DNA from 3 places in the Actinomadura sp. genome. Region 1 is predicted to be linked to each of the others. Evidence: riboswitches for the same ligand, from Rfam matches in the RefSeq annotation. Region 1 holds a riboswitch; each other region holds the start of a gene.

Region 1 (2,229 bases):
CTGCCTGAGCACGGGCTGAGCCCGGCGCCGCCCCCTCAGAAGATGATGAACATCATCCGGTAGCGGCCGCCCCGGTAGAGGTAGCGGGCGTAGAGGGCGGAGAGCCCGGCGATCAGGAGCCCGAGCAGACCGGTGCCGACCAGGTCGTGGGCGAGGAAGAACAGGCTCCCCATGAGGAGGAGCACGGTCACGCCGCACCAGTACCAGAAGTAGAACCCCATGTAGGTGGTGGCGGGCCGGGGCGCGGGCGCGCCGGGGCCGGGCGGGTGGACCGGCCGGCCACCCGTCTGGTACTGCCTGCCGTCGTCATGGGCCACGGCTGCTCCATTCATCGGTGGGTGAAGTGCCCTTCTCGCCGCCGAACGCGGCACCGGCCCGGGCGTTCCGGTCCCGGCCGGCGGGACCTGACCAGCCCACCAGGAGGCCGCTCCCCATGAACGAAAGGCTGGACACCTCTGGAATCCGCTGAATGTCCCGCAGGTCCCGCTCCCCGCCGTGGCGTAGATCACGGAGCCGATCCGGGAGCGGCCGGGAACGCCCGCCGCGAGGGGCCTGGAGGCGTTGGCGGAGAGGCGCGTCAGGGGGTTGAGCTGGGGGTTTGATTTTGCGGGAGTTTGCCTTGGCTTGGCGATCTGCGTTAGCTTGGCGCCCGCCAAGGCGCTCACCAGGCGTTCTTGTCCCATCCGGCACACGGATGGACGGGCGACACGATCCACGTGTCGCGCGGCCCTGAGGCGGTCGCCTCGGAAGGGCCTTACAACATCAGCGCCGCTCTTTCGCCGCATGGGACAGGGGTCCCGTGCACGGGGCCGACGTGCCCTCAGGATCGCAGCGGCAACCGCCGAGTCCGCCGTCGCGCGGAGCCGGGGACCCACCCTCACTGGGGTGAATCGGCCTCTCCCATGGCCGTAGGGCGACTTCCACGCCCGAACCCGTCAGCTAACCCGGTAGGCGGCTCATGGAAGAAGGAGCCCCCCTTTGAAAGGCAAGCACAGCAAACGTTCGGGCCGTCGCGGCCTGAGCCCCAGCGCCAACGGCGCACTGGTCGGCCTCGCCGTGTTCGGTGTGGCGGCCACGACCGTGCACGCGGCGGACGCACCGGACGACGGCAGCGCCGCGGTCGCCGCCGTCCACACGGTTCCGAAACCGCGCAAGGCCGCGCCCGTCGAACGGGAGAAGGACGAGCGGTCGCGGGTCATCGAGCGGGCCAAGACGTGGAACCCGCACTCCGCGGACCGGGTGCCCTACAGCCAGACCGGCTACCGCGACGGCTACCGGAGGGACTGCTCGGGATTCGTCTCCATGGCCCTGCGGCTGCCGAAGCCGGGGCCGAACACGGTCGGGCTGACGTCGTCGCGGTACACCGAGCGCATCAAGATGTCGGAGCTCAAGAAGGGCGACCTCGTCATGGACGCCCAGGGCACCAACACCACGCGGCACGTCGTCATCTTCGAGAAGTGGGCCGACAAGGAGCACACGGAGTACTGGGCGTACGAGCAGCGGGGACGGTACGGCACCGACCACCGGACGCGCGACTACGGCCTGGACCCCGGCAGCGAGTACAAGGCCTACCGGCCGGTCAAGCTCAAGGACGCCTGACGAGCGTCCCGGCCCGGAGAGTGGGGCGGATCCCCCGCTCTCCGGGCGGTCCGGTCAGGTGTCGCGTATCGCCCTGATGGACTCCTTCAGGGAGCCGACGGTGGCCATGACCGCGGTCGGCTCGTAGCCGCAGTGCGCCATGCAGTTGGCGCAGCGCGGGTCCCGGCCCCGGCCGTAGGCGTCCCAGTCGGTCTCGTCGAGGAGTTCCTGGTAGGTCTGGGCGTAGCCGTCCGACATCAGGTAGCAGGGGCGCTGCCAGCCGAAGAGGGAGTAGGACGGGATCGCCCACGCCGTGCAGGGGAAGTCGACCTTGCCCTCCAGGAAGTCCAGGAAGAGCGGCGAGTGGTTGAGCCGCCAGCGCTTGCGGTTCCCGTCGGCGAACGCCTTGCTGAACAGCTCGCGGGTCTCCTGGACGCCGAGGAAGTGCTCCTGGTCGGGCGCCTTGTCGTAGGCGTACCCCGGCGAGATCATCATCTCGTCGACCTGCAGGTCGTCGTTCAGGTAGTTCATCACGTCGATGACGCTCTGCGGCGTGTCCGTGTTGAAGATCGTCGTGTTGGTGGTGACCCGGAACCCGCGCCGCTTGCACTCCTTCACGGCGGCGACGGCGTCGTCGAAGACGCCCTCCTT
Region 2 (2,229 bases), on a different contig from region 1:
CCCCGTGCCGTCGGTGCTGGCGTCGTCCACGATCACGGTCTCCACGCCGCCGAGCGACTGCGCCAGCGACGAGGCGACCGCCCGGGGAAGCCGCCGGGCGTCGTTGTAGGCGATCACGACCACGCTGACATCCGGGCGCAGCCGCATGGGCATCCCTCCCGTTCCGCCGGGGACCGAGCCGGGCGCCGCGGGGCGCCGGCCGGACGCGCGTCCGCCAGGGATTCCTTTCCTGGAAAGCCTCAGTGAGGTCCAAGAGGGATCAAAGGCTGTCAACGCTTCGCATTACCCGACTTCACCGGAGACATGGGGGCAGACCGCCCGGAAAGCCCGAAGGCACCCGGCCGGGGAGCCGGGCGCCTTCGGGTGCGGGGAGGGTCAGGAGGCGTAGTCGGGGTAGCCGTAGCCCACGATCTGCGACTTGTCGCGGATCTTCTTCTCCACCTCGTTGTTGCTGTTGCCCTCGATGGTCTTGACCTTGCCGCCGCCGTTGTCCTTCACGACGAGGCCGACGTGGTCGATGTCACCGATGCCGCCCTTGGAGCCGTTCTGCCAGTCGAAGAACACGACGGCGCCCGGCTTGGGCTTGTGGCCCCAGCGGTCGGTCTTCTTGAACCAGCTGGCGTGCTGGACGGTGTAGGCGTCCCAGCCCATGTTCTTCACGCCGGTCTGGGCGCCGAGCCAGGAAACGAACATGTCGCACCACTGGGCGCCGTTGTAGGCCTTGACCGAGAAGCCGCCGTCGCGCTTGGCGGTGGCCTTGGCGTGCGGGGTCGAGACGTACCACTTGTGGAACTTGGTCTGACCGCCCTTGCCCTCGCTGATGCCGACCTGCTTCTGGGCCAGCTTGATGACCTCGGACGGCTTCACGTCGCGCGGCGGCACCTTGTAGCCGGCCTCGCGGGCCTCGGCCGCGCTCGTCTTCGCGGACGTCTGCGAGGCGGCGGCGCCCTTCGCGGCGGCGGCCTGGGCGGGCGCGTCGGCCGCGGCGCTGCCACCGGCGAGGGGGTTCAGCACGGCGAGCCCGACGGCGCCGGCGAGGACGGCCCCGACGGCGGCGCCGACGGCCTTGTCCTCGGACGAGAAGCGGTTGAGCGAAAGTCGATCGAAACGACCGGACATGCAGGGAATCTCCTTGTCTTCCATGGCGCCTACCGGGTTAGCTGACGGATTCGGGCATGGAAGCAGCCCTACGGCGCGGCTCTGGACGCGCCGATTCACCCCTGGAACGTTGGGTCCCCGGCTCCGTCCGGTCGTGGCGACCGGGACGGACTCGGCCTCGCACCGCGGACGCGGTGCTGACTATTCGGATTTGCCTCAGCGACTGGTCTCGGTGAGGGGGGCGCGCATCGTCTGGCGCGCATCGCGTGCGGGTGCCGCTCCGCGATCATCGGCCGCACTGGGCGCGGCCGGCGGCAACGCATGGGGCGCGCTGCGGGATTCGGATAGAAGGTAGCAACCTTCTCAAGAAAAGCAAACCAGGCACAAACCTCGGTTATGCCCGCTCAATGCCCTTCCAAGGATTCACCAACAGCGTCCGGCCCCGGGGTGTTCCCGATCTTTCCCCGACCGGCCCTCAGCCCTTTGCCCATGGGACTTACCGGCCGATGAGCAAAGGGTAAAGAACGCTCACCGGGCGAGGGCCGGCGCCCGGCGGACCGCCGCGCGCCGGCCCTCGCCGCCGGTCACTATGAGTCGTACCTCACACGGGCGCCCCTCGCGGGCGGGCGCGTGGGGTCGGTCACTCGACGAGCAGGGCGAACAGGGTGGTGTCGTCCGCCGCCCGGTCGAACTCCATCCGCGCCAGCACCTCGTCCAGGGCCAGGTCCGGGCGCAGCGAGGAGTCCTGCAGGATCTCGGTGAGGCGGCCGATGCGCTCGTCCAGGTCCGCGTCCCTGCGCTCCACCAGGCCGTCGGTGTAGAGGAACAGCAGGTCCCCCGGGTGCAGGCGGGTGGTGATCGTCGTGTACTGCCAGGGCATCGCGCCGAGCATCGGGTCGCGGACCACCTCCAGCGGCGCCGCCCGGCCCTCCCGCACCAGGATCGGCGGCGGATGGCCCGCGCACGTCCACGCCAGCACCCGGCGGGACGGGTCGAAGTGCGCGACGATCGCCGTGCCCGTGGCGGGCGGGTCCATGGTGCCGACCAGCTCGTTCAGCCAGTCCACCAGCCGTCCCGCCGGCTCGCCCGTGCAGGCGAGGCCGAGCAGCCCGTTCCGGGTCCGCGCCATCG
Region 3 (2,229 bases), on a different contig from region 1:
GGGCGCGAACGCCCCGGCCGCGCCGGACGGATCGCCGCGGGAGGCGCGGTCCCGCGGCGGCGCGCCGCCGCCCGGCCGGGCGCCGAGGAGGCCGGCGCCGCCCGCCAGCAGCGCGGCGGCGCCGCCCGCGCCGAGGGCGAGGACCCTGCGCCGCGACAGGGAGCCCCCGCGCTCCGGACCGTCCTCCATGGCCGCGATCCTATGCAGCCCGCGCCGCCCGGAGCGCCGTCATGACCGGTAGTCGGGGTATCCGTAGCCGACGACGTCGTCGGCCGAGCGCTTCTTGATCTTGACGGCGTTGCCGGTGTTGCCTTCGACGGCCTCGATGGTGTCGCCGTCGATCTTCTTGACCACGATGCCGACGTGCCGGATGTCCTTGACGGCCTTGCCGCCGCTCCACGCGTAGAAGACGATCGCGCCGGGCCGCGGCTCGGTGCCCCAGCGGCCGTGCTGCCGGAACCAGCGGGCGTGGGCGACCGTCCAGGCGTCGATGCCGATCTGGTCGGTGAAGCCGAGCTGCTCGCCGACCCAGGAGACGAACATGTCGCACCACTGCGCGTCGCTGTAGCCGCTGATGGAGCCGCCGTCGCGGGCGACGGTCTCCTTGGCGCGGGCGGTGCCCATGTACCACTTCTGGAACTTGGTCTCGCCGCCGCCGTCCTCGGTGACGCCCACCTGCGACTTGGCGATCTCGATGGCCTCCTCGGCGGTGGGCCGCGCGTCCCCGGACTTCCCGGGGGCGGCCGCCTTCGGCTTCTTCACCGGCCCGCCCCGCGGGCGCTGGCCGTCCGGGCTCTTCCCGGGCTTCCCGGGGGCCTTCTCCGCCGTCCGGGCCGATCTGTCCTTGGACGCGCCCTTGGACGAGCCGCCGGCGGCCTTCTTCGCCGTGGTGACGCCGGCCGCCGCGGCGGCCGCCGGCGCGGAGGCGAACGGCAGGACGGACGCCTGCGCGGTGGCCGCGGCGGTGCCGAGCACGGCGGCGCCGACGAGCACGCCGCCGGTCGTCCGCCAGGTGACGGACAGGGTGGAGGGCTTGCGGTGCTTGCCCGCTGTCTTCTTGCGATGTGCGCCTGGCACGGGGGGACATCTCCTCGACTTCCATGCCGCCTACCGGGTTAGCTGACGGGTTCGGGCGTGGAAGCCGCCCTACGGCCGCCCATGGCGGGCATGCCGATTCACCCCGAAAAAGGACACGATGGGTCCCCGGCTCCGCGTCCGGGCGCGCGTGTGCGCGCGGCGGACCGCGGACTCGGCGGTGGCGTGCCGGAGGGCACGCCGGTTCGGATGGGGGCTCCGCGGGACGGGGGCGTCCGCGGAGTGCAGTGTGCTCGGGCGTGGCCGCGCGTCGGGCGGCCACGCCCAGGCAACGCTGCGGAACTCACTCCTTCGTTCTTCCAGACGCCTACCGGGTTAGCTGACGGGTTCGGGCGTGGAAGTGGCCCTACGGCGGGCTCTACCGGAACGGGGCCGGGAGAGACGCACCGATTCACCCCGGGTGCCGGAATGCCCGTCCGGGAGGTCTCCCGGACTCCGGCGGTGTGGGTCCCCGGTTCCGCGTTGACGCGGACTCGGCGCTGCCGCTGCGTTCCTGGGGGCGAGATGGGGCCCGGCGCGGGACCTGTCTCCCGCGTGCGAACGAGCGGCTCCTGATGTTGTGCGCGGACGCCGGCCGTTGCCGGGGCGTCCTGGGGGCCTGACCCGCGAGGACCGCCGTGGCTGCGCTCTCAGCGCCATGCACGCCGTGAGCGTGCGCACGGTGGCCGGGCCGGCCGCGGTCCGGGGGCGGACCGCCGCGGCACCGTCCGGTGCCGCTGGACGGCACGTGGATCGTGTCGCCCGGGGAGGGAGGACGGCGCGTGGCTCGCGCCGCCGGTACGCGGCGGCTGGATGCGCCGCGTGGGACCGAGGCGCCTGGTGGGCGCCGCGGGGCCACGGCGTCTGGAGGGCGCCGGGGTGGTGACAAGGTACCAAAGCCCCAACAGAAGGCAAACCCCCCCAAAATCAACAACGGACCAGGTCAGACCTGGTCCGTCGTCGGGGAGAGCTCCGTCACACCCGCGAGGGGCGTGCGGGGCGGGGCGTCAGGGGCGCCCGGCGCCGTAGTAGTTGCTCAGGTAGTAGCCCGAGGTGATGCTGACCACCTCGACGGTCTTGCCGGTGCGCGGGGCGTGGATCATCTTGCCGCCGCCCACGTACATGCCGACGTGGCCGAGGCCGCTGAAGAAGACC

What was found. A riboswitch is a leader RNA that binds a small molecule or an ion and turns the genes downstream of it on or off. The one in region 1 is predicted to bind cyclic di-AMP.
Region 2: linked by a shared signal. The riboswitch ahead of ACIWVC_RS31280 (CHAP domain-containing protein) and the one ahead of ACIWVC_RS09015 (NlpC/P60 family protein) in region 1 are both predicted to bind cyclic di-AMP.
Region 3: linked by a shared signal. The riboswitch ahead of ACIWVC_RS04340 (CHAP domain-containing protein) and the one ahead of ACIWVC_RS09015 (NlpC/P60 family protein) in region 1 are both predicted to bind cyclic di-AMP.

Annotation. Positions count from the first base shown of each region.
Region 1 covers NZ_JBIQHY010000016.1:40,317-42,545, reverse strand. Annotated here, with positions in the region: gene ACIWVC_RS09025 (hypothetical protein) at 1-19, shown strand, start outside; gene ACIWVC_RS09020 (hypothetical protein) at 36-317, opposite strand; cyclic di-AMP (ydaO/yuaA leader) riboswitch at 830-970, shown strand; gene ACIWVC_RS09015 (NlpC/P60 family protein) at 979-1,599, shown strand; gene hpnH (adenosyl-hopene transferase HpnH) at 1,654-2,229, opposite strand, start outside.
Region 2 covers NZ_JBIQHY010000149.1:2,639-4,867, reverse strand. Annotated here, with positions in the region: gene ACIWVC_RS31285 (CDP-glycerol glycerophosphotransferase family protein) at 1-147, opposite strand, end outside; gene ACIWVC_RS31280 (CHAP domain-containing protein) at 376-1,119, opposite strand; cyclic di-AMP (ydaO/yuaA leader) riboswitch at 1,131-1,268, opposite strand; gene ACIWVC_RS31275 (SpoIIE family protein phosphatase) at 1,739-2,229, opposite strand, start outside.
Region 3 covers NZ_JBIQHY010000006.1:100,506-102,734, reverse strand. Annotated here, with positions in the region: gene ACIWVC_RS04345 (hypothetical protein) at 1-189, opposite strand, end outside; gene ACIWVC_RS04340 (CHAP domain-containing protein) at 229-1,077, opposite strand; cyclic di-AMP (ydaO/yuaA leader) riboswitch at 1,089-1,232, opposite strand; cyclic di-AMP (ydaO/yuaA leader) riboswitch at 1,385-1,584, opposite strand; gene ACIWVC_RS04335 (NlpC/P60 family protein) at 2,082-2,229, opposite strand, start outside.